Regions from separate parts of the Stutzerimonas stutzeri genome, predicted to be linked through region 1. Evidence: predicted binding sites of a transcription regulator. Region 1 holds the regulator's gene; each other region holds the start of a gene.
The links. The regulator sigma-54, encoded in region 1, starts transcription at its own class of promoters, with help from an activator protein. The targets are predictions, from matches to a motif close to ANTGGCATNNANNTTGCTNT.
Positions count from the first base shown of each region.

Region 2: the regulator sigma-54 is predicted to act here: its motif matches at 2,610-2,629, upstream of glnA (glutamate--ammonia ligase).
Region 3: the regulator sigma-54 is predicted to act here: its motif matches at 2,826-2,845, upstream of SM130_RS08150 (flagellar hook-length control protein FliK).

Region 1 covers NZ_CP139348.1:3,710,713-3,718,161, reverse strand. The annotation lists gene pmbA (metalloprotease PmbA) at 1-1,231, shown strand, start outside; gene SM130_RS17145 (HPr family phosphocarrier protein) at 1,284-1,556, opposite strand; gene rapZ (RNase adapter RapZ) at 1,571-2,428, opposite strand; gene ptsN (PTS IIA-like nitrogen regulatory protein PtsN) at 2,444-2,908, opposite strand; gene hpf (ribosome hibernation-promoting factor, HPF/YfiA family) at 2,916-3,224, opposite strand; gene SM130_RS17125 (RNA polymerase factor sigma-54) at 3,299-4,807, opposite strand; gene lptB (LPS export ABC transporter ATP-binding protein) at 4,953-5,678, opposite strand; gene lptA (lipopolysaccharide transport periplasmic protein LptA) at 5,678-6,223, opposite strand; gene lptC (LPS export ABC transporter periplasmic protein LptC) at 6,210-6,782, opposite strand; gene SM130_RS17105 (KdsC family phosphatase) at 6,791-7,315, opposite strand; gene SM130_RS17100 (KpsF/GutQ family sugar-phosphate isomerase) at 7,315-7,449, opposite strand, start outside.
Region 2 covers NZ_CP139348.1:4,334,739-4,342,187, reverse strand. The annotation lists gene SM130_RS20120 (DUF4124 domain-containing protein) at 1-394, opposite strand, end outside; gene SM130_RS20115 (DUF4124 domain-containing protein) at 391-945, opposite strand; gene glnA (glutamate--ammonia ligase) at 1,110-2,516, opposite strand; gene thiI (tRNA uracil 4-sulfurtransferase ThiI) at 2,856-4,310, shown strand; gene typA (translational GTPase TypA) at 4,478-6,298, shown strand; gene SM130_RS20095 (hypothetical protein) at 6,463-6,603, opposite strand; gene SM130_RS20090 (methyl-accepting chemotaxis protein) at 6,846-7,449, shown strand, end outside.
Region 3 covers NZ_CP139348.1:1,766,357-1,773,805, reverse strand. The annotation lists gene fliM (flagellar motor switch protein FliM) at 1-766, opposite strand, end outside; gene fliL (flagellar basal body-associated protein FliL) at 780-1,313, opposite strand; gene SM130_RS08150 (flagellar hook-length control protein FliK) at 1,554-2,789, opposite strand; gene SM130_RS08145 (Hpt domain-containing protein) at 2,980-3,330, opposite strand; gene SM130_RS08140 (fused response regulator/phosphatase) at 3,360-5,051, opposite strand; gene SM130_RS08135 (STAS domain-containing protein) at 5,051-5,356, opposite strand; gene fliJ (flagellar export protein FliJ) at 5,600-6,052, opposite strand; gene fliI (flagellar protein export ATPase FliI) at 6,056-7,414, opposite strand; gene fliH (flagellar assembly protein FliH) at 7,404-7,449, opposite strand, start outside.

The DNA.
Region 1 (7,449 bases):
GATGGAGCAGGGGTTGTCCACCACTGTGCGTCAGGGCGAGGTTGAGACCGTCGAGTTCAATCGCGACCAGGGCTTCGGCATCACGCTTTATGTCGGGCAGAGCAAGGGTTCTGCCAGCACCACCGGCAGTGGCGATGCGGCTATTCGGGAAACTGTGGCTGCCGCATTGGCCATTGCCAAGCATGCCTCCGAAGACGAGTTTGCGGGTCTGGCCGACGCGACGCTGATGGCGCGCGAGTTGCCCGACCTGGATCTCTATCATCCCTGGAGCATCACTCCTGAACAGGCCATTGAGCAGGCCTTGAAATGTGAAAGCTCAGCATTTGCGGCCGACCAGCGTATTCGCAATGCAGATGGCACCAGCCTCAATACCCATCAGGGCTGCCGTGCGTATGGCAACAGCAACGGTTTCATCGGGGGCTATTGCAGCAGCCGTCATAGCTTGAGTTGCGTGATGATTGCCGAAAGCGAAGGGCAGATGCAGCGCGACTACTTCTACGACGTCAATCGCATCGGCGAGGCGCTGCTGGACCCGCAAACGATCGGTCGGCGCGCCGCCGAGCGCGCCGTGCGGCGCCTGGGTGCGCGGCCGGTACCGACCTGCGAAGTGCCGGTGCTGTTCGCTCCGGAGCTGGCGACTGGTCTGTTCGGTCATTTCATTGCGGCAATATCCGGAGGCAACCTGTATCGCAAGGCCTCCTATCTCGAAGATGCGCTGGGGCAGACGCTGTTTCCCGAATGGTTGAGCCTCGATGAGCGTCCGCACATTCCGCGCGCGCTCGGCAGCGCCAGTTACGATGGCGATGGCTTGGCAACCTATGCCAAGCCGTTCGTAGAGAACGGCCGCCTGCTGTCCTATGTGCTATCGACTTACTCTGGGCGCAAGCTGGGCATGCCGAGTACGGCCAACGCCGGAGGCGTGCATAACCTGTTCGTCAGTCACGGTGATGAGGATCAGGCGGCGCTCATTCGTCGCATGGGGCGTGGCCTATTGGTGACCGAGCTGATGGGACAGGGCCTGAACCTGGTCACCGGGGACTATTCGCGTGGTGCCGGTGGCTACTGGGTTGAAAACGGCGAAATCCAGTTCCCGGTACAGGAGGTCACCATTGCCGGCAACCTGCGCGACATGTTCCGTCAGATCGTTGCGGTGGGTTGTGATGTGGAAACGCGCAGCAATGTACGCACAGGCTCGGTGCTGATCGAACGGATGATGGTCGCCGGTAAGTGAGGCGAGTGCGCTGGCGCGGCCGGAAACGGTTCGCGCTGCCTCGCACAACGTTTCACTCGCCCTCTTCGAAATAGTCGTCGATCAGTGCGGCCAGCGCAATCAGGGCTTCGTCTTCCTGCTCACCTTCGGTATGCAGGTGCACGGAGGTGCCTTTGCTTGCCGCAAGCATCATGACGGCCATGATGCTTTTTCCGTCCACCAGCGTGTCGGGACACCGGCCAACGCGGATCCTGCAGGGGAAGCGGTTGGCTACGGCTACGAACTTGGCTGCAGCGCGAGCATGCAGACCGAGCTTATTGATGATGGTTACTTCGCGGGCGGGCATGAGTACAGGTATTCCTAAGCGAGGTCCCGATGACGGACCTGCAGGTTTTTCAGCGGCTCTCTGAGGGCCTTGCCCAGCCGTTCGGCCAGATAGACCGAACGGTGATGCCCGCCGGTGCAGCCAATGGCGATGGTGACGTATGCCCGGTTGCTGGCGGCAAACCGCGGCAGCCATTTGCTCAGATAGGCGTGGATGTCCTGGAACATTTCCTCCACATCGGCTTGAGCGGCGAGATAGTCGACTACAGGTTGGTCGAGGCCTGAAAAGTCCCGTAGCTCTGCTTTCCAGTACGGATTGGGCAGGCAGCGCACGTCGAATACCAGGTCGGCATCGACGGGCATGCCTCGCTTGAATCCAAATGACTCGATCAGAAACGCCGTGCCTGGCTCCGGTTTGTTGAGCAGGCGCAGCTTGAGCACGTCACGCAGCTGGTAGAGATTCAGATGCGTGGTATCAATCTTCAGATCGGCATGATCGATGATCGCTGCCAGCAGCAACTCTTCGTCGTGGATCGCCTCGGCCAACGAGCGGGTTTCGTTGGTCAGTGGGTGACGCCGGCGGGTTTCCGAGAAGCGCTTGAGCAGGGTTTCATCATCGGCGTCGAGATAGAGCACATCGCACAGGATGTGCCGGGCGCGGACTTCTTCGAGCAGTTCCGGAAAGCGCTTGAGCTGGCTGGGCAGGTTGCGCGCATCGATCGATACGGCGACCTGCGGGTGCAGCAGCTCGGTATGCAGCAGAGCGCGCTCGGCGAGTTCTGGCAGCAGCCCGGCAGGCAGATTGTCGATGCAGTAGAAGCCGTTGTCCTCAAGCACGTTCAGCGCGGTGCTTTTGCCCGAGCCTGAGCGCCCACTTACGATGATCAGCCGCATCGATTGCCCACTTCGTCAGGCCCCGCTCTGCACGTCGACTACGACCTGATAGAGGCTTTGGTTGGTTGGCGCCTCGCGCAGCCTTTGGCGTACATCTTCTCGGTCGAGCATGCTGGCGATCTGGCGCAACAGTTCAAGGTGCTCGTCCGTAGCGGCTTGAGGAACTAGCAGAACGAACAGCAAATCCACCGGTGCGCCGTCAATGGCGTCGAAGTCCACAGGTGTTTCCAGGCGCAGCACGGCACTCAGCGGAGCGCTGCAACCGACCATGCGGCAATGTGGAATGGCGATTCCATTGCCAAAGCCGGTGGAGCCGAGCTTTTCCCGGGCAATCAGGCTTTCGAACACGGTCTGGGAGTCGAGATCGATGAGGTCTTGGGCGATCACCTTGGCGATCTGTTCCAGGACGCGTTTTTTGCTACCGCCCGGGACGTCCACAAGGGAACGTCCGGGGGTGAGGATGTTTTCGAGTCGGATCATATTGGAGTCAGCGGGTGACAGCGCCCTGTGTGTGGTCTAGCTGCTTCTCCTTGTGCTTGATCAACTGGCGATCAAGCTTGTCGACCAGAAGGTCGACCGCAGCGTACATGTCTTCATGATCGGCAATGGCCACCACTTCGCGGCCGGCGACGTGCAGAGTTGCTTCGGCTTTCTGCTTGAGCTTCTCGACCTGCAGAATCACCTGAACACTGATGATGCGGTCGAAGTGGCGAGCAAGCCGGTCGAACTTCTCCTCGATGTAGTCACGCAGGGCGTCTGTTACTTCCAGATGAACACCGCTGATGTTGACTTGCATACTGCTATCTCCTTTGCCTTGTGCGAAGAGCAGGTTGGTAGGCCTGCCGCCGGGGCAGTTCGACCAGGGGCCGATCACAGCAAACGCTTGCGCTCGCTGGACGGTGCGATACCGAGTGACTCGCGGTACTTCGCAACTGTGCGGCGGGCCACCTGGATGCCCTGCGCCTCCAGTAAACCAGCGATCTTGCTGTCGCTCAACGGCTTTTTCTGGTTTTCCGCGGCGACCAGCTTCTTGATGATCGCGCGGATCGCGGTGGACGAACATTCGCCGCCTTCAGCCGTACTGACGTGGCTGGAGAAGAAATATTTGAGTTCGTAGATGCCCCGCGGCGTGTGCATGTATTTCTGCGTGGTTACGCGAGAAATTGTCGATTCGTGCATCCCCACCGCTTCGGCAATATCGTGCAGGACCAGCGGCTTCATTGCCTCGTCACCATGTTCCAGGAAAGCGCGCTGATGCTCGACGATCTGGGTGGCGACCTTCATCAGGGTTTCGTTGCGGCTGAGCAGACTTTTGATGAACCAGCGCGCCTCCTGCAACTGATTGCGCATGAAGGTGTTGTCTGCGCTGGAGTCGGCGCGTTTAACGAAACCGGCGTACTGCGCATTGACCCGCAGGCGCGGCATGGCTTCCTGGTTCAGTTCGACCAGCCAGCGATCGTTGTGCTTGCGCACGATCACGTCGGGGACCACGTATTCTGGTTCGCTCGCCTCGATCTGCGAGCCCGGGCGAGGATTCAGACTCTGGATCAGCTCGATGACCTGGCGCAGCTCGTCTTCCTTGAGCTTCATGCGGCGCATCAGCAGGTTGTAGTCGCGGCCGCCAAGGATATCCAGGTATTCGCCGACCAAGCGCTGGGCCTCGCACAGCCATGGCGTTCGGTCGGGTAACTGGCGCAGTTGCAGGAGCAGGCATTCACGCAGGTCGCGGGCACCGATGCCGGCCGGCTCGAACTGCTGGATGCGCCGCAAGACGACCTCAACCTCGTCGAGTTCGACTTCCAGCTCCGGGTCGAACGAGTCGACGATCTCCTGCAGGGTCTCCTCGAGATAGCCCTGGTCGTTGATGCAGTCGATCAGCGTGGTAGCGATCAATCGATCGGTGTCGCTCATTGGCGCAAGGTTGAGTTGCCACAGGAGGTGGCTCTGCAGGCTGATGCCGCTCGATGTACGGCTGGTGAAGTCCCACTCGTCGTCATCGTTGCTGGGCAGGCTGCTGGCGCTGGTCTGGTAGATGTCTTCCCAGGCCGTGTCGACCGGAAGCTCGCTAGGAATGCGCTCACCCCAGTCGCCGTCTTCCGCGCTCTCACCGCTGTGCGAGGGCTCCTCGTAGGTGCTTTCCTGGCTGCTGCTCTTCTCGATGCCGGTTTCGCCCGGCCGGTCAACGGCCTCGGCCATGGGATCGGAGCTGTCGAAGTCGTCGCCGTCTTCTTCACGCTCAAGCATGGGATTGGAATCCAGCGCCTCCTGGATCTCCTGCTGCAGATCGAGGGTGGATAACTGGAGGAGCCGTATGGCCTGTTGCAGCTGCGGTGTCATCGTCAGCTGCTGGCCCATCTTCAGGACTAGCGATGGTTTCATGGCAGAGGACTTCGAACCTTGTATGCCGGCGCAACCGCGCCCATTCCGACATGCCGCGCCCAGGGCGCCAGCGAAAGCAAATTATATGCCTGCCGACGAAGCCTTTGCCTAGAGCCGATTTGCCGAGCTGAGCAAAAAAACCGCCTCAGAGGCGGAATTCGTGGCCCAGATAGACTTCCTTGACCAGCTGGTTGCTGAGGATCGTCTGTGCATCGCCTTCGGCGATCAGTTGTCCGTCATTGACGATATAGGCGGTTTCGCAAATATCCAGCGTTTCACGGACATTGTGATCAGTGATCAGCACGCCGATGCCCTTGGCCTTGAGATGGTGAATGATCTGTTTGATATCGCCGACCGAGATCGGGTCAACCCCGGCGAAGGGTTCATCGAGCAGGATGAACTTCGGCGCTGTGGCCAGCGCGCGGGCGATTTCCACTCGGCGACGCTCACCACCGGACAGGCTCATGCCGAGGCTGTCGCGGATATGGTTGATGTGAAATTCCTGCAGCAGGCCTTCCAGCGCCTGTTGGCGGCCGCTGCGATCCAAGTCCTTGCGTGTCTCGAGAATGGCCATGATGTTGTCGGCAACCGAGAGTTTGCGAAAGATCGACGCTTCCTGCGGCAGGTAACCGATGCCGGCGCGCGCGCGGCCGTGCATCGGCAGGTGGGTGACGTCGTTCTGATCGATCAGCACGCGTCCCTGATCGGCGTTTACCAGCCCGACGATCATGTAGAAGCAGGTGGTCTTGCCGGCACCGTTCGGGCCGAGCAGGCCGACGATCTGCCCGCTCTCGATGGACAGGCTGACATCGCGCACGACCTGACGGCTTTTGTAGCTCTTGGCCAGATGCTGGGCTTTGAGGACGGCCATTACTGCGGCTGCTCCGCGGCCTGGTCGCGTTTGCGCGGCTGGATGACCATGTCGACGCGTGGTCGCGGCGTGGTGACGTCTGCGTTGCTGGCGCGGCCGGCATTTACGATCTGGCGGCGGGTGTCATAGACAATCTTCTCGCCTTCGAAGGTGTTGCCCTCCTGAACGACCTTGGCCTGGTCGATCAGCACGATTCGCTCGTTGGCAGCGAAGTACTGGATGGTCAGGCCATAAGCCTTGACGATTTCCTTGTCTGCCGCTGGTTTCTGCTCGTAATAGGCAGGCTTGCCGATAGAGGTGAAGACCTCGACGTCGCCGTTGTTATTCTGAGTGATGGTTACCGTGTCGCCGGTAATCTTCATCGTGCCCTGGGTTATGACCACGTCGCCGCGATATACCGCAACGCCCTGTCGATCATCGAGTTCGGCGGAGTCGGCCTGTACGCGGATTGGCTGTTCACGATCCTCGGGAAGCGCCCAAGCGCTGGCGCCGAGCCAGAATGCGCTCAAACCGAGCAGGAGGGGGAGAGTCTTAACGCAGCTCATGCTGGCCTCTTACGTTGGACAGCAGGAGCATCCTGCCGTCATCCATGTACGCTTTCATGCCGGTTGCGGTGGTCACACCATTGGCGGCCACGATTCTAACGGCTTGGTTGGTCTCGGCATAATCCTTATCCGGCCATACCGTCAGGCGGCTGGTGGTAAGAATTGTCGGCCGGCCCTTGGTGTCCGTGCGCTCGACCCGGACCTTGTCGATCAGCAGGACCTCGTCGCCCTCGGCCGATACTTCGCCGCGCTCGCTGCGCACGTGCCAAGGCAACTCGGTACCGCGATAAGACATCAGGTCGGGCTTGGTCAGCAGGCTGATATCGCTGGCCTTGATGTGCTCGAGCTTGTCGGCCGTCAGTTCGTAGTTGCGCTTACCGTCCGGCTGGTACTGCACCGTGCGTGAGTTGATCACGTAGAAATCGACATCAGGCGTCTCGGCAGCGGCAGCGGGAGGCTGCTGCATGAAACTTTCCGGGCGAATATTCCAGTAGCCGATAGCCACCAGCAGGGCGGCGATCAGGGTCAGCAGGGCAGCAAGGCGCAGTTTGCGGAGCATCCGGACCTCTACAAGTAGGCGTTTTGCGCAGCGGCCAGGGTGCCCTGGGCGCGCATGATCAGTTCGCAGAACTCGCGTGCCGCACCTTCGCCGCCGCGCGCCTGCGTTACGCCGTGTGAATGTTCACGGACGAACGAGTCGGCACTGGCGACCGCCATGCCGAGGCCGACACGGCGTATCACCGGCAGATCCGGCAGGTCGTCGCCGAGATAAGCCACCTCAGAGTAGCTCAGGCCAAGCTCGGCCAGCAGTTCGTCGAGCACGACCAGCTTGTCCTCGCGGCCCTGGTACAGGTGCTGGATACCCAGGTTCTGCGCGCGACGCTCCACTACCGGCGTCTTGCGTCCGCTGATAATCGCAGTGCGCACGCCGGAGTTGATCAGCATCTTGATGCCGTGACCGTCCAGCGTGTTGAAGGTTTTGAACTCGCTACCGTCGGTAAGGAAGTACAGGCGACCGTCGGTCAGGACGCCATCCACATCGAAGATTGCCAGGCGGATGTCGCGGGCGCGTTGCAGTAGATGCTCGTGCATTACATCACCCCCGCGCGCAGCAGGTCGTGCATGTTCAGGGCGCCGACCGGTAGCTCGCTTTCGTCGATAACGACCAGGGAGCTGATCTTGTGGTCTTCCATGATCTTCAGCGCCTCGGCCGCAAGCATTTCCGC
Region 2 (7,449 bases), 620 kb from region 1:
AGGTCGTCTGCTCACCCGGTGCGCCGAACGGCTGCCCGTCGAGCAGCACCTGATAGGCGTGGCCCGGTTGCAATGCAGGCTCCGCCTGCACAGCCACGCTGACCGAGCCGGCATTGTTGCGGATCGCCGCATCGGCTGCAGGGACGAGGATGCGCAGCTGATAGCTGACAACCGCCGCCTTGGGCGTCACGGGCTGAGCGGCACGCTGAGCAGGCGCCGCTGGTGGGGGCATGCTGTTGGACGATTTCAGGCGTATCTCTTCGACCGTCTGGCCGGCCGGGCGATCGGTGAAGATCCGATTGCCGTCGGCGTCGGTATAGCTGTAGACGGCAGCGGATACGGGTACGGCGGCTGCCAGCAGGAGGGCAGCGAGCGCTTGTCGGAGCATGCTCAAGGCGCCGGCTTGGGCTTGGGTGGCGGCGGACGCAGCGCGGGGCTGGACGTATTCACCCGCTGCACGGTGAAAGGCACAGCCTCGCTGCGCTGGATCACTCGTTCACCGCTGAGCACCTCGACCTGCAGGCGATGGTCGCCGCGCTCGATGTTGTTCAGTTGCAGTGACGTCGCCTGGCTGGGCGCGGCTTGGGGGATGCCGTCGAGCAAAAAACGCAGGGTATGTCCTCGTTGCAGCGACGGTTCCAGTACGGCGCTGACGACGAAGGTGCCGTTGTTGGCGCGCAGGGCCTCGGCATCCGGAATGCCGCTCAGCATCAGGGACTGGTAGGGCGCTTGCTGCGCCTGTTGGCGGTCCGGCAGCGGCGGTGGCGGCTCGGGGGTGCGGATATTCACGGTGTTGGCCGGCGGCAGGTCTACGGTATCGGCCTGCACGCCTTCCGGCGGCTGATTGGTGAATACCGTATTGCCTTGCGCATCGGTGTATTTGTAGATCTCGGCGAAGGCCGGAAGGCTGAGGATCAATAGCAGGCTGAGCAGTGCGCTACGCATGGGAGACTCCGCGGAGTTGGACTGCCGAAGCCTTGCACTGCATCGGCGTGCAGGCAAGTCCGATCGGCGGGATTTGCGAGGCGTGACAAGCTGCGCGAATCAGTATCGGCTCGCAGAAACGAAGAAGGCCACCCGAGGGTGGCCTTCCTGTCACGTGAGCTGGATCAGACGCTGTAGTACAGGTCGTATTCCAGTGGGTGCACGAAGGTGCGCACCTTGATCTCTTCTTCCGCTTTCAGCTCGAGGTAGGCATCGATGAAGTCATCGGAGAACACGCCGCCCTTGGTCAGGAACGCACGGCCCTTGTCCAGCTCTTCCAGGGCTTCCTTCAGGCTGCCGCAAACCTGCGGGATCAGCTTGCCTTCTTCCGGCGGCAGATCGTACAGGTTCTTGTCAGCGGCATCGCCAGGGTGAATCTTGTTCTGGATGCCGTCCAGGCCAGCCATCAGCAGTGCGGCGAAGCACAGGTACGGGTTGGCAGCCGGGTCCGGGAAGCGCGCTTCGATACGACGGGCTTTCGGGCTGGAAACGTACGGAATGCGGATCGAGGCGGAGCGGTTGCGGGCCGAGTAGGCCAGCATGACCGGTGCTTCGAAGCCTGGAACCAGACGCTTGTAGGAGTTGGTAGCCGGGTTGGTGAAGCCGTTCAGTGCCTTGCCGTGCTTGATGATGCCGCCAATGAAGTACAGGGCGGTTTCGGACAGGCCGGCATAGCCTTCGCCAGCGAAGGTGTTCTTGCCATCTTTGGAGATGGACATGTGTACGTGCATACCTGAACCGTTGTCGCCATACAGCGGCTTCGGCATGAAGGTCGCGGTCTTGCCATAGGCGTCGGCCACGTTGTGTACGCAGTACTTCAGGGTTTGAACTTCGTCAGCCTTGTTGACCAGGGTGTTGAACTTCACACCGATTTCGTTCTGGCCGGCAGTAGCGACTTCGTGGTGGTGTACTTCGACGACCAAGCCCATATCTTCCATGGCGTTGCACATGGCCGTACGGATTTCGTGGTCGTGGTCGCACGGCGGAACCGGGAAGTAGCCACCCTTGACGGCCGGGCGGTGGCCCTTGTTGCCGCCTTCGACGTCCTGGTCGGTCATCCAGGAGCCCTGCTCGGAGTAGATCTTGAACATCGAGCCGGAGATGTCGGACTTGAACTTGACCTGGTCGAAGATGAAGAACTCAGGCTCCGGGCCAACGAATACGGTGTCGCCGATGCCGGTAGTCTTGAGGAACTCTTCGGCACGCTTGGCGATGGAGCGCGGGTCGCGGTCGTAGCCCTGCATGGTGCTCGGCTCGACGATGTCACAGACCAGGATCAGGGTCGGCTCTTCGGTGAACGGGTCCAGCACTGCGGTTTCGTCGACCGGCATCAGGATCATGTCGGAGGCTTCGATACCCTTCCAGCCATGGATGGACGAACCGTCGAACATCTTGCCGTGCTCGAAGAAGTCTTCATCCTGCGCATCACGAGCCGGAACGGTGACGTGGTGCTGCTTGCCTTTGGTATCGGTGAAGCGCAGATCAATCCACTTCACATCGTAATCTTTGATCAGTTGAAGCGACTTCGACATGGTGTTCTCCAAGTGGTGGAAGCGAGATAGTGAGCTTCCGAATCAGGGTGAAGCCGGGCGGCGATGTTCCGCCAAGGCGACCTGCCTCACAAGGGAGCAAATTGCATGCCAGTGCTCCGTATTGGTACCGCAGGCCTGCAGCGGTGGCGCCGCAGCGGTTGCGCGGGCTAAAGCGTAGCTCGCTCGTCAAAATGCTGCTCTGTATTGGTGCGAATGGTTGGTGCGCCGCATTATTTTGGTGCATTCCGCTGCATTTGAAGAAAGCGATTAAATGTTGAGCAGTTTCGGCTATACTCCGCGCCCCTCTTTTCCTGCCACGTCGGCCCCCGCGCTGTTTCCATGAAGCTGATCGTCAAGGTTTTCCCCGAAATCACCATCAAGAGTCCGCCGGTGCGCAAGGGCTTCATTCGTCAGTTGGCGAAGAATATCCGCACCGTGCTGCGCGAGCTCGATCCCGACCTGCGGGTCGAGGGCGTGTGGGACAACATCGAGGTGGAAACCGCGCTCGGCGAGCCGAAGCTGCTGCGCGAGATGATCGAGCGTCTGCGCTGCACACCCGGCATCGCCCACTGCCTGGAGGTACACGAGTACCCGCTGGGCGATCTCGACGATATCGTCGCCAAGTGCAAGGCGCACTACGCCGAACGCTTGCCGGGCAAGATCTTCGCCGTACGCTGCAAGCGTGCTGGCAAGCATCCGTTCAGTTCCATGGACGTCGAACGGCATGTCGGCAGTCAGCTGCGTCAGCAGTGCGGCGCCGCCGGTATCTCGCTGAAGGCACCGGAAGTCGAAGTGCGCATGGAGATCCGCGACCAGCGCCTGTTCGTCGTGCATCAGCAGCATGACGGCATCGGCGGCTACCCGCTGGGCGCGCTGGAGCAGACCCTGGTGCTGATGTCCGGTGGTTTCGATTCCACCGTCGCCGCGTACCAGATGATGCGTCGCGGGCTGATGACGCATTTCTGCTTCTTCAACCTCGGTGGCCGTGCCCATGAACTGGGCGTGATGGAAGTCGCTCATTACTTGTGGAAGAAATACGGCAGTTCGCACCGTGTGCTGTTCATCAGCGTGCCGTTCGAAGAGGTGGTCGGCGAGATTCTGCAGAACGTCGACAACAGCCAGATGGGCGTGGTCCTCAAGCGGATGATGCTGCGCGTCTCGACGCAGATCGCCGAGCGCCTGCATATCGATGCCCTGGTAACCGGCGAGGCCATCTCTCAGGTATCCAGCCAGACCCTGCCGAACCTCTCGGTAATCGACTCGGCCACCGACATGCTGGTGCTGCGCCCGCTGATCGCTAGCCACAAGCAGGACATCATCGACACCGCCTTCGAGATCGGCACGGCCGAGTTTGCCAAGAACATGCCCGAGTACTGCGGCGTGATCTCGGTGAACCCGACGACCAAGGCCAAGCGCTATCGCATCGAGCACGAAGAAAAGCAGTTCGACATGGCCATCCTCGAACGCGCGCTGGCCAATTCCCGCCAGGTCGCCATCGACCGCGTGATCGACGAGCTGGGCCAGGATTTGCAAGTGGAGGAGGTCGCCGAGCCGAGTGCCGGTCAGGTCATCCTCGACATTCGTCACCCCGATAGCACCGAGGACGAACCGCTCGAGCTGTCCGGCATCGAAGTACAGACGCTACCCTTCTACGCGCTGAACAACCGCTTCAAGGATCTGGATGAAAACCGCCAGTACCTGCTTTATTGCGACAAAGGTGTCATGAGCCGCCTGCATGCTCACCATCTGCTGAGCGAGGGGCATGTCAATGTACGCGTCTATCGTCCGGCCTGACTCATCGGTGAAACAGCCGGGGCTGCTTGGCGGCAGCATCCGCCACCGCCCTCCCGACCGGCACTGATCGCAAGGCCAGGCCGTTACAATGTCGGACAGGCTGAAGTCGTCCGGACTACTTCCAGCTTCCAGCCTCAGCTTGAAGCTATCTACAGAGAAAAGAATCAGTGATCGAGAATCTACGCAACATCGCCATCATCGCCCACGTCGACCATGGCAAGACCACCCTCGTCGACAAGCTCCTGCGCCTGTCCGGCACCCTGGACCGCAAGGAGCTGGAAAACGAGCGCGTGATGGACTCCAACGACCAGGAAAAGGAACGCGGCATCACCATCCTGGCCAAGAACACCGCGCTGAAGTGGGGCGACTACAGCATCAACATCGTCGACACCCCCGGCCACGCCGACTTCGGCGGTGAAGTCGAGCGCGTGATGAGCATGGTCGACTCCGTGCTGCTGGTGGTCGACGCCCAGGACGGCCCCATGCCGCAGACTCGCTTCGTGACCCAGAAGGCCTTCAAAGCCGGCCTGCGTCCGATCGTCGTGGTCAACAAGATCGACCGTCCGGGTGCGCGTCCTGACTGGGTTATCGACCAGATCTTCGACCTGTTCGACAACCTCGGCGCCACCGACGAGCAGCTGGACTTCCCGATCGTCTACGCCAGTGCCCTGAACGGCATCGCCGGCATGGACCACGAGAAGATGGACGACAACATGGATGCCCTGTTCCAGGCCATCGTCGACCACGTCCCGGCGCCGGTCGTCGACGCCAGCGGCCCGTTCCAGATGCAAATCTCGCAGCTGGACTACAACAGCTTCCTCGGCGTGATCGGCATCGGTCGTATCGCCCGCGGCACCATCAAGGCCAACACGCCGGTCACCGCCGTCGGCGCCGATGGCAAGAAGCGCAATGGTCGTATCCTCAAGATCATGGGCCACTCCGGCCTGCAGCGCGTTGAAGTGCAGGACGCCGAAGCCGGCGACATCGTCTGCGTATCCGGTATGGACGAGCTGTACATCTCCGACACCCTGTGCGACCAGAACAACGTCGAAGCGCTGCCGCCGCTGACCGTCGACCAGCCGACCGTGAGCATGACTTTCCAGGTCAATGACTCGCCGTTCGCCGGCCGTGAAGGCAAGTTCGTCACCAGCCGCAACATCAAGGATCGTCTGGAGAAAGAACTGCTGCACAACGTCGCTCTGCGCGTCGAGCCGGGCGACAGCCCTGAGAAATTCAAGGTTTCCGGTCGTGGCGAGCTGCACCTGTCGGTACTGATCGAAACCATGCGCCGTGAAGGCTTCGAGCTGGCCGTGGGCCGCCCGGAAGTGGTGATCATCGAGAACGAGGCCGGCGATAAGCAGGAACCGTACGAGAACGTCACCATCGACATCGAGGAGCAGCATCAGGGTCCGGTGATGGAGCAGATGGGCCTGCGTAAGGGCGATCTGAGCAACATGGTTCCGGATGGCAAGGGTCGTGTACGTCTGGAATACACCATCCCGGCGCGTGGCCTGATTGGCTTCCGCAACAACTTCCTGACCATGACTTCGGGTAGCGGCATCCTGACCTCGACCTTCAGCCACTACGGCCCGATCAAGGCCGGTGAAGTGACCAACCGCCAGAACGGCGTGCTGGTTTCTATGGCCACCGGTACCGCGCTGACCTACTCGCTGGAAACCCTGCAGGCGCGCGGCAAGCTGTTCCTCGGCCCAGGCGACGAGATTTACGAAGGCCAGCTGTGCGGCATCAACAGCCGTGACAACGACCTGGTGCTCAACCCCACCAAAGGCAAGAAGCTCGACAACATGCGCGCTTCCGGCAAGGACGAAGTCATCGCCCTGGTTCCGCCGATCAGGTTCACCCTCGAGCAGGCGCTGGAATTCATCGCCGACGACGAGCTGGTCGAAGTGACGCCGAAGTCGATCCGTCTGCGTAAGAAGTACCTCAACGAGAACGACCGCAAGCGCTTCGAGCGCAGCAAGGTCTAAAACCCGTTGCGAGACAACAGAAAGGCGCCTTCGGGCGCCTTTCTGCTTTCTTGGGATCTGCCTCGTTGCCTTTGCTTCTGCCTACGCGTCACGAACTGCAGCGACGGCTTTGGGCTCATCGGCTTTTGAAGTGGGGGCTGCCGCAGGACGTTGCATTCCAGCGCTTACAATCGGCCACTGCCACTGCCACTGCCACTGCCACTGCCACTGGCGACTGGCGACTGACTGCCGGCGTGGCGCCAGTTAGTGAAGCCTTGCACAGCTGTAACATCCTGCTGCTCTTCACCATCTACATCGAAAGTCATTTTCCTAAAAAGCTGTACAAAACACCTGGGAGGCTCGTTCTTGAGCCCGCTCTCTAGCTTCATTCAGCTCGCACATCCCGACATCTGGGGTTTTGCCAAGACCTGTTGGTCGTAAATACTTGTACAAGTAGTGTCATGGTGACACTATGTTGTACAGGTTTTGACTCGGCTGCACATGCCGCCCGGGTAATCAACGACTGGTCGCACTCACCGCCACGCAGTCTGGTTAGGGAGAAAGCTCGATGAACAAGCAGATGTCGGTATCCAGGCGCCTCGGCCTGGGGTTCTTCGTGATTCTGGCGTTGATGGTCGCAGTGGCGGTTGTCAGTGCGCTGAATGTCGATGTCATCGACCGCAGCATGAGTCAGATCAGCGCCCAGGCCGGCTTGAAGCAGCGTTATGCAATCAACTTCCGAGGCAGCGTGCACGACCGTGCGATCGCCGTCCGGGACGCTGTCAGCGCCGCCGAGCCCGCCTTCGCCCGAGCTCAAGTCGCGGAGATAGAGCGACTGGCACAGCTGTATGCCGAGTCTGCCGTGCCGATGAAAGCGATGCTCGCGCAGCCCTCTGCCGATGCCATCGAGCGGCAGCTGCTTGGACAGATCGAAACCATCGAGGCGAAAACCAACGCGTTGACGCGCCAGGTAGTCGAGCTGCGCTTCAACGAGGGCTCGGATCGCGCCTACGAATTTCTGCTGGAAAACGTCGCCGGGGCCTATTCTGAATGGCTGCGGCTGATCAACGCGTTCATCGATCATCAGGAGCTGAGCATCAGTGAAGACGTGGCGATCGTCCGCGATACCGCCAGCGGCTTTCTTGCATTGATCGTTGCGGTGACGGGGGTGG
Region 3 (7,449 bases), 1.9 Mb from region 1:
TGACATCGAGAATGTCTTCGCGCAGCGCCTTGACCCAACGCTCGTCCTGATCGCTGACGTCCGACTGGAAGCCGGCATCCAGCATTTCGCGGATCGGCTCGATCATCGAATAAGGCATGGTCACGTGCAGGTCGCCGCCGCCGCTGTCCAATTCGATGTGGAAGGTGGAAACCACCACCACTTCGCTGGGGCTGACGATGTTCGCCAGGGCCGGATTCACTTCCGAATTGACGTATTCGAAGTTGACGTCCAGCACCGCGTGCCACGCTTCCTTCAGATCAGTGAAGGCCTGATCGAGCACCATGCGTACGACGCGCAATTCGGTCGGAGTGAACTCGCGACCCTCGATCTTGGCGTGGCGGCCGTCACCGCCGAAGAAGTTATCAACCAACTTGAACACCAGCTTGGCGTCGAGGATGAAAAGTGCAGTGCCACGCAGCGGCTTCATCTTCACCAGATTGAGGCTGGTGGGGACGTACAGCGAATGCACGTACTCGCCAAATTTCATCACCTGCACGCCGCCCACCGAAACATCGGCGGAACGACGCAGCAGGTTGAACATGCTGATACGGGTATAGCGCGCAAAGCGCTCGTTGATCATTTCCAGCGTGGGCATTCGTCCACGCACGATGCGGTCCTGACTGGTCAGGTCGTAGCTTTTGATGGACCCCGGTTCGGAATCGCTCTCGGTATCCACCAGACCGTCGTCGACCCCGTGCAGGAGCGCATCGATCTCGTCTTGCGAGAGCAGGTCTTGAACAGCCATCTGCGGCAGCCTTCTATTGCAATACGAAGTTGGTGAACAGCACTTGCTCGACGGCAAGCTTGCCGATTTCCTTCTGCGCCAGCTCCTGCACACTGGCAGTCGCCTGCTGACGCAGCATTTCCTTGCCGACTGGCGTTCTCAACGCCTCGAAATCCTGACTGGAAAACAGCATGACCAGGCGATTGCGCAACAACGGCATATGCGCCTTGAGGGCATCCAGCGCCGCCTGATCACGGGACATCAGCGCGATGCTGACTTGCATGTAGCGTTGCCGCCCCTTGTAGTTGAAATTGACCACGAAGGCCGGCATCAGCACCTCGTAGATTGCCGGCTGCTTGCCCGATACGGTTTCCGCCGCTTCGTGCGATTTCCCGGCATCAAGGTCATCGCCCTTGTCCATGAAGTACAGCGTACCGCCGATGGAAAGCCCGACAGCCACCAACATGGCGACCACAATCACGATGATGAGTTTCAGCCGTCCCTTGCCTGCCGGTTCCGTTTCCGGACCCGTTGGCGGCACTGCCGGTGGAGCCTGTTTCTTAGCCATGCCAAATATCCGTCATCAACAACATTTCATTCCGAGTTAAGAGCAACAGCTGTGCCAACGCAGGCGGAACAAGCGTTTAACAGCGCTCGGCTAAACCCGGCGCCGACAAGGTATCAGGAAAACGAGCGATACATCGGCCATGCACGCAACGCACAACGCGCGCGCGCGACAGGCGGCGGAAAACCGGCGTAACGGTTAGGCTACGCCGGCAGACAAGAGGGGCTATCAGAAGCAGCGGCCCTAGGCGTAGTAATCCACCAGGCCGCGGTCACCCGCGGTGCGGTTGCTGGAAATCTCGCTGACGCCCTGCTGCAACTCGTCATCCGACTCGCCATCAGCCGAAGAGCCTCCGCGCGAAGAGCCACTCTCGGCACCACCCTGCCAGCCTCGTGCGAGCGATTGATCGGAGACGTTGACGTCCATGAGGCTCATGCCTTGCTGGGTGAACATCTCGCGCAGGCGGTGCATCTGGCTTTCCAGCGCGTCACGCACGCCAGCATGAGGACTGAGGAACGTGACCTGCGCCTGGTCCTTGGTCAAGTCGATGCGAACCTCCATGCGACCCAGCTCAGCCGGGTCGAGCTGGATCTCAGCCGACTTCAGATTCTGGCTGGACAGCCACATCACGCGATCAACAACGGCCTCGCTCCAGCCGGATTGCTGCATGTGAACTGGCTGCCCCGGCACCAGGGCTGGCCGCTGCGGCTGCTGCACCTGCTGGGCAATCGCCTGGCTCAACGGATTAAGACGCGCCGCGGCCATTTCGCTGGCGCTCGCCGAGCGGCTTTCCTTCGGCCCATCGACACTGTCCAGCAGATCTTTCACTGCCAGATCCAGCTCAGGCTCCTCGCCATCAGCCGACTCCTTGCCAGCCAGCAACATGCTGGCGAAACCGTCATCCGCCTCGGCCTTCGCTTGCGCATCGGCCAGCGGATTCTGCAATTGCTGAGTCGTTTTCTGCACGCCGACCGGCGTTTCAGTCAATGTCTGCAAACCCGTGAGCAACGACTCATCCGCTACCGGTTCCGCCTCGCCCGCAGCCAGGCCCTGCGTCATCGGCAACCCGGCCAGCAGTGATTCGCCCTGGAGATCCTCCGCAGGCTGGGTCTCGGCTTGTGGCGCGAACTGCCCGCCCAAGCCTAGTAACAACAACGGATCGAGCTCAGCTTCCGGCAGGTCTTCGGCTGATGTTTGCGCAGGCAACGGATTGCCGCTCTCGGCAACTGTCGGCTTTTCCTCGGCGGTCACGCCGGCTGCTTCTTGCCGGCCCTTGTCATCGACAGGCTTGTCGCGACTACTATCGTTGCGCGTCGGGCGGTCGACCGGCTTGGTCTGGCGTTCCTTGGCGTAAACGTCCGAAAAGCTGGCATTGCCGCTATCCCGTCCTTCACGCGGGGCGTCCGGCGCCTTGGCCGAGGCCTTGGGCCGAGCGTCGACAGAAGGCGTTTTGAGTAACAGGTCGGGGGAAACAGCCATGAGGTTATTCCACTACGTATGGATCGTAGCGCTAACTGAGCAAGTTACGGGCCAGGATTGACTGGAGCATCAGCGTATTAGCCAAAGAGCCCGCAGCGCCCGTCGCACACAACGGTTGAGGACCCTGTGCGCAATCGCAAGCCGCCTCGACTGGCAGTGCAGCAGACGGAGCGCGTCAGAGATTTGGCCGTTACGCGTAGCGTTGACGCTCCGCCCTGAACAGAATCCCAACAATCGCGAATTCACGTTCAATCGAGGCGATGAGCACAGGCGCCTGGGCAAGCTGCTCGCCTCTAGCGGCAGTTTCCAGCTCCTGACAGAGATCGGCCAGGAGCACCGCCCCCATATTGCTACAGCTGCCTTTGAAGCTGTGCGCGGCCCGACGCAGGGTTTCGGTTTGCTCGGCTTGATAGGCCTGCCTCAGCAAGCGGACTCGCTCTTCGGAGTCGGCGAGGAAGGTATCCAGCAATGCCGGATACTCACTCTCCATCACGTCCTGCAGCGTGGCCAGCACGGCGCTGTCGAGATGAGTGTTGGACACCCGAAACACTCCTGATTCAAAGCGAAGGATTATGCCTCAGCCTGCCAGACGAACTCCACGTTCAGCCCTCTGCCGTCCGACTGCCAGTCAAATCCGTCGCTCAACTGGCGTACCAGGTGAAGGCCCCTGCCGCTGAGGCGATCGCCACCGAGCTGAACCTGCAACGCATGGGTCACGTCGAACCCGGCGCCACTGTCATCGATGGAGATTCGCAACCGCCCGCCCTGGCCGTCGGTCTTGATAGCCAGCTCCAGATGAACATGCCCTTCTGCCAGTGCCTGCAGCCGTTGCTGGCGCAGGTCGTAGTAGCGTTTGAAACCCTCAGCGTCGCACTTGAGCGCCGAATCGAGACCAAGCACACCGTGCTCCAAGGCATTGGAATACAGCTCGCCGAGCACCGCGTAGATTGCGCCGGCGCGTGGCCGCAGTTGATTGACCTGTAACAGCAGCTGCAGCAGCATCGGCAGCGGATTGCCGCTACGCAGACTCTCGGCCCGCAGCTCGACCTGTATCGACCAGTCCATGGGCCGGGAGCGATGTGCGGTAACCGGCACCGCGAGCGGCATCGCAATCGTCTCGTCAGTGATCACGACCTCAACCAAGCTGAGGTCATCATGCGGCTGGCCATGGAAATCCAGCAGCGCCTGCTCGATCTCATCGAAGAGCCGCGCCGGATCACGATTGGCAGTCAGCGCAGCCAGCAGGCGCTGCTCACCAAACAACTCATCGTCGGCGTTGCGGCTCTCCACCACACCGTCGGACAGCAACAGCAAGCGGTCGCCCAGCGCCAACGGATAATGCTCGAACTTGTCGTCGAACGCCGTTGCAGACACCACACCCAGCGGCAGATGCCTGGAAACCAGCGCGGTGCGCTGGCCGTTGGCGCCAATCAGATAACCATCCGGCAAACCACCGTTCCAGACGCGCAGCGAGCCCTGCTTGGGATTGATGTCGAGCAATGTCGCGCAGCAGAACATTTCCACCGGCAGGATTTGCTTGAGCTTGGCGTTCATCTCACGAAGGATGTCAGCGCCGGAATAGCCCTTGGCGGCCATCCCATAGAAGGTTTCCGCAAGCGGCATGGCACCGATCGCCGCGGGCAGTCCATGCCCCGTGAAATCGCCGAGCAGGACGAACATCTGCCCTGCCGGGGCCTGGGCCGCCAACAGCAGGTCACCATTGAACAAGGCTTGTGGCGATTGCCTGTAACGAATGCTCGGCGCGCTCAGGCAGCCGGCATGGGCGACCTTGTCGAAGATCGCCTTGGCCGCCCGGTGCTCGGCAAGCAATTGCTGGTTACGCCTGGCGATCAGATCGCGCTGCTCGAGCACGGTCGCCTGCAGGCGACGCAGGCGGTGCATGGCCTGGATCTTGGCTTCGAGAATGATCGGGTTGTAGGGCTTGGCGATGAAATCGTCACCGCCGGCTTCCAGGCAACTGACCAGCGCTTCATGCTCGGTCAGCGAAGTGAGAAAGATGATCGGTACCAGCTCGTCACCGGCTAACTGCTTGATACGCCGCGCGGCCTCGAAGCCATCCATCACCGGCATCAGCGCGTCCATCAGCACCAAGTGTGGCCGCTCCTGCTGGAACAGCTCGACCGCTTCCTGACCATTAGCCGCAGTGAGTACCCGATGGCCCTGCTTGGCGACGATGGTGGAAAGCAGCATCCGATCGACCGGGCTGTCCTCGGCGATCAGGATCGACAGCCGCATCGGCATCAAGCGATCACGAACAATTGTCCGAAATTCGATACCGAAAGGATCTTGCGCACATCGGGACTGCAGTTAAGCAAACGAATATCGGCTTCATCGCCCCCCGCGTGGTCACGCAGCAAAAGCAGCATGCCCAGCGCAGAGCTGTCCATGTAGATAGTGCCCTGCAGATTCACCACATAGCGCTGTGGGTTTACGTCCTGGCGCTGGTAGGCATCGCGGAAGGCCTGATGCGCATTGAAGTCGAAGCGTCCGCTAATGGAAATGGTCAGCTCCTGCCCATCCACCGAAGGCTGCGAGTTAATGGTCATGTGGCACTCCCTGATCCGTAACGTCTTGAAGGCCGCCCACGTTGGCAGCCGTCGCTTATGCGAAGTGGACAGCCGTATACGGGCTGAAAATGCGGCGATCCGAAACCAAACCGACCAAAGGTCCATCAAGGGCTGACGATCGCTGCGTAGAAACGGGTGAAGATTTATCACTCAAGCTGCAACACGGCAAGCACGAATCCGGCCAATGCCCACTGGGTCGAGGCGAAGCGCCACGCAGCCTAATCATTGGTCGCGCGCCCGCCCAGCCAGTCGCTGCGCGAATTCGTCGAGCAATTTTTGTTCACGCTTGTCTGCCGCGATGCGTGCCTCGCGCTGGTAGCTTTCAATAAGCTTGCCGAGCCCTTCCACTCGGGCATGTTTCTGGTGCCATTGCTGCCTCAGCTTCAGCAGATTGTCGCGATACCAATTGACGCTGCGCTGCTGCTGGCCGATAGCCGACTCCAGCTGGGACAAAAAGCGCTGATAGTTCATCAGCCACTGGCCGGAAACGCCCTGGCTACCTTGCTGCATCCACTGTTGCTGATAGTCGCGAAAGTATTGATCGAGTTCGGCGAGCTTGGTTTCTGCCTGCGTCAGTTGCGTCTGAGCCTGCCCAAGCAGGCGCGCGGCATCACGTTCAGCACGCTCGGCCATTTCGATGACCGGCGCCAGGCGCGCAGCTCGGCTGGCAGCCATCGGTTAGCCCGGCTGCCGGGGACTGAATACCGCAGCCAGCTGCGCGGCACTCTGGTTCAGGTCCTCGCTTTCATCGAGACCCTGCCGCAGATAGCGAACCATTTCTGCCTGCCGCGCAATCGCCATGTCGGTTTCCGGATCGCCGCCTGGGACGTAGGCGCCGACACTGATCAGATCGCGACTCTGCTGATAGCGCGACCAAAGCTGTTTGAAACGTTGCGAGGCACGAACGTGGTCGGCGCTGACCACCTGCGGCATGACCCGGCTGATGGAAGCCTCGATATCGATCGCTGGATAATGCCCCTCCTCGGCAAGCCGACGTGACAGCACGATGTGGCCGTCGAGCACGCCACGGGCGGCGTCGGCAATCGGGTCCTGCTGATCATCGCCCTCCGACAGCACGGTGTAAAACGCAGTAATGGAGCCACCGCCCTGCTCGGCATTACCGGCTCGCTCGACCAGGCTGGGCAGTTTGGCGAACACCGATGGCGGGTAGCCCTTGGTTGCCGGAGGCTCGCCAATGGCCAGGGCGATCTCGCGCTGAGCCTGGGCGTAGCGGGTCAGCGAATCCATCAGCAGCAGCACGTTCTTGCCCTGATCACGGAAGTACTCCGCGATACGGGTGCAATATTGCGCGGCGCGCAGTCGCATCAACGGCGCTTCATCGGCGGGCGAGGCAACCACTACGGAGCGCTTGATGCTCTCCTCGCCGAGGATGTTCTCGATGAACTCCTTGACCTCGCGGCCACGTTCGCCGATCAGCCCGACCACGATGATGTCGGCCTCGGTGAAGCGGGTCATCATGCCCAGCAGCACCGACTTGCCGACACCGGTACCCGCGAAAAGACCGAGGCGCTGGCCACGCCCTACTGTGAGCAGGCCGTTGATACTGCGGATACCCACATCAAGCGGCTCGCTGATCGGATGGCGCTTGAGCGGGTTGATCACTGGGCCGTCCATCGGCACCCAGTCTTCGGCCTTCATGCCGCCCTTGCCGTCCAACGCCCGCCCCGCCCCATCGAGCACGCGGCCGAGCATGGACATGCCCATGGGCAATCGACCGGTGTTGACCAATGGCACGACCCGCGCACCAGGCGCGATGCCAGCAAGGCTGCCGACCGGCATCAAGTACAACTTGCCGCTGGAAAAGCCCATCACCTCGGCCTCGACCTCGGTGGGGTGATAGCTGTCGTCGTTGATCACCAGGCAGCGGCTGCCGACCGCTGCACGCAGGCCTTCCGCCTCCAGCGTGAGGCCGACCATTCGCAGCAGTCGTCCTTCCAGCATCGGCTGGCTTGGCAGTTTGATCGCCTCGCTATAGGTCTCGAAACGCCTGGCGAAGCTGACTCGCTCAAGGCGCATCAGGCACATCCAGCTCGATATTCAAATCCGATGCA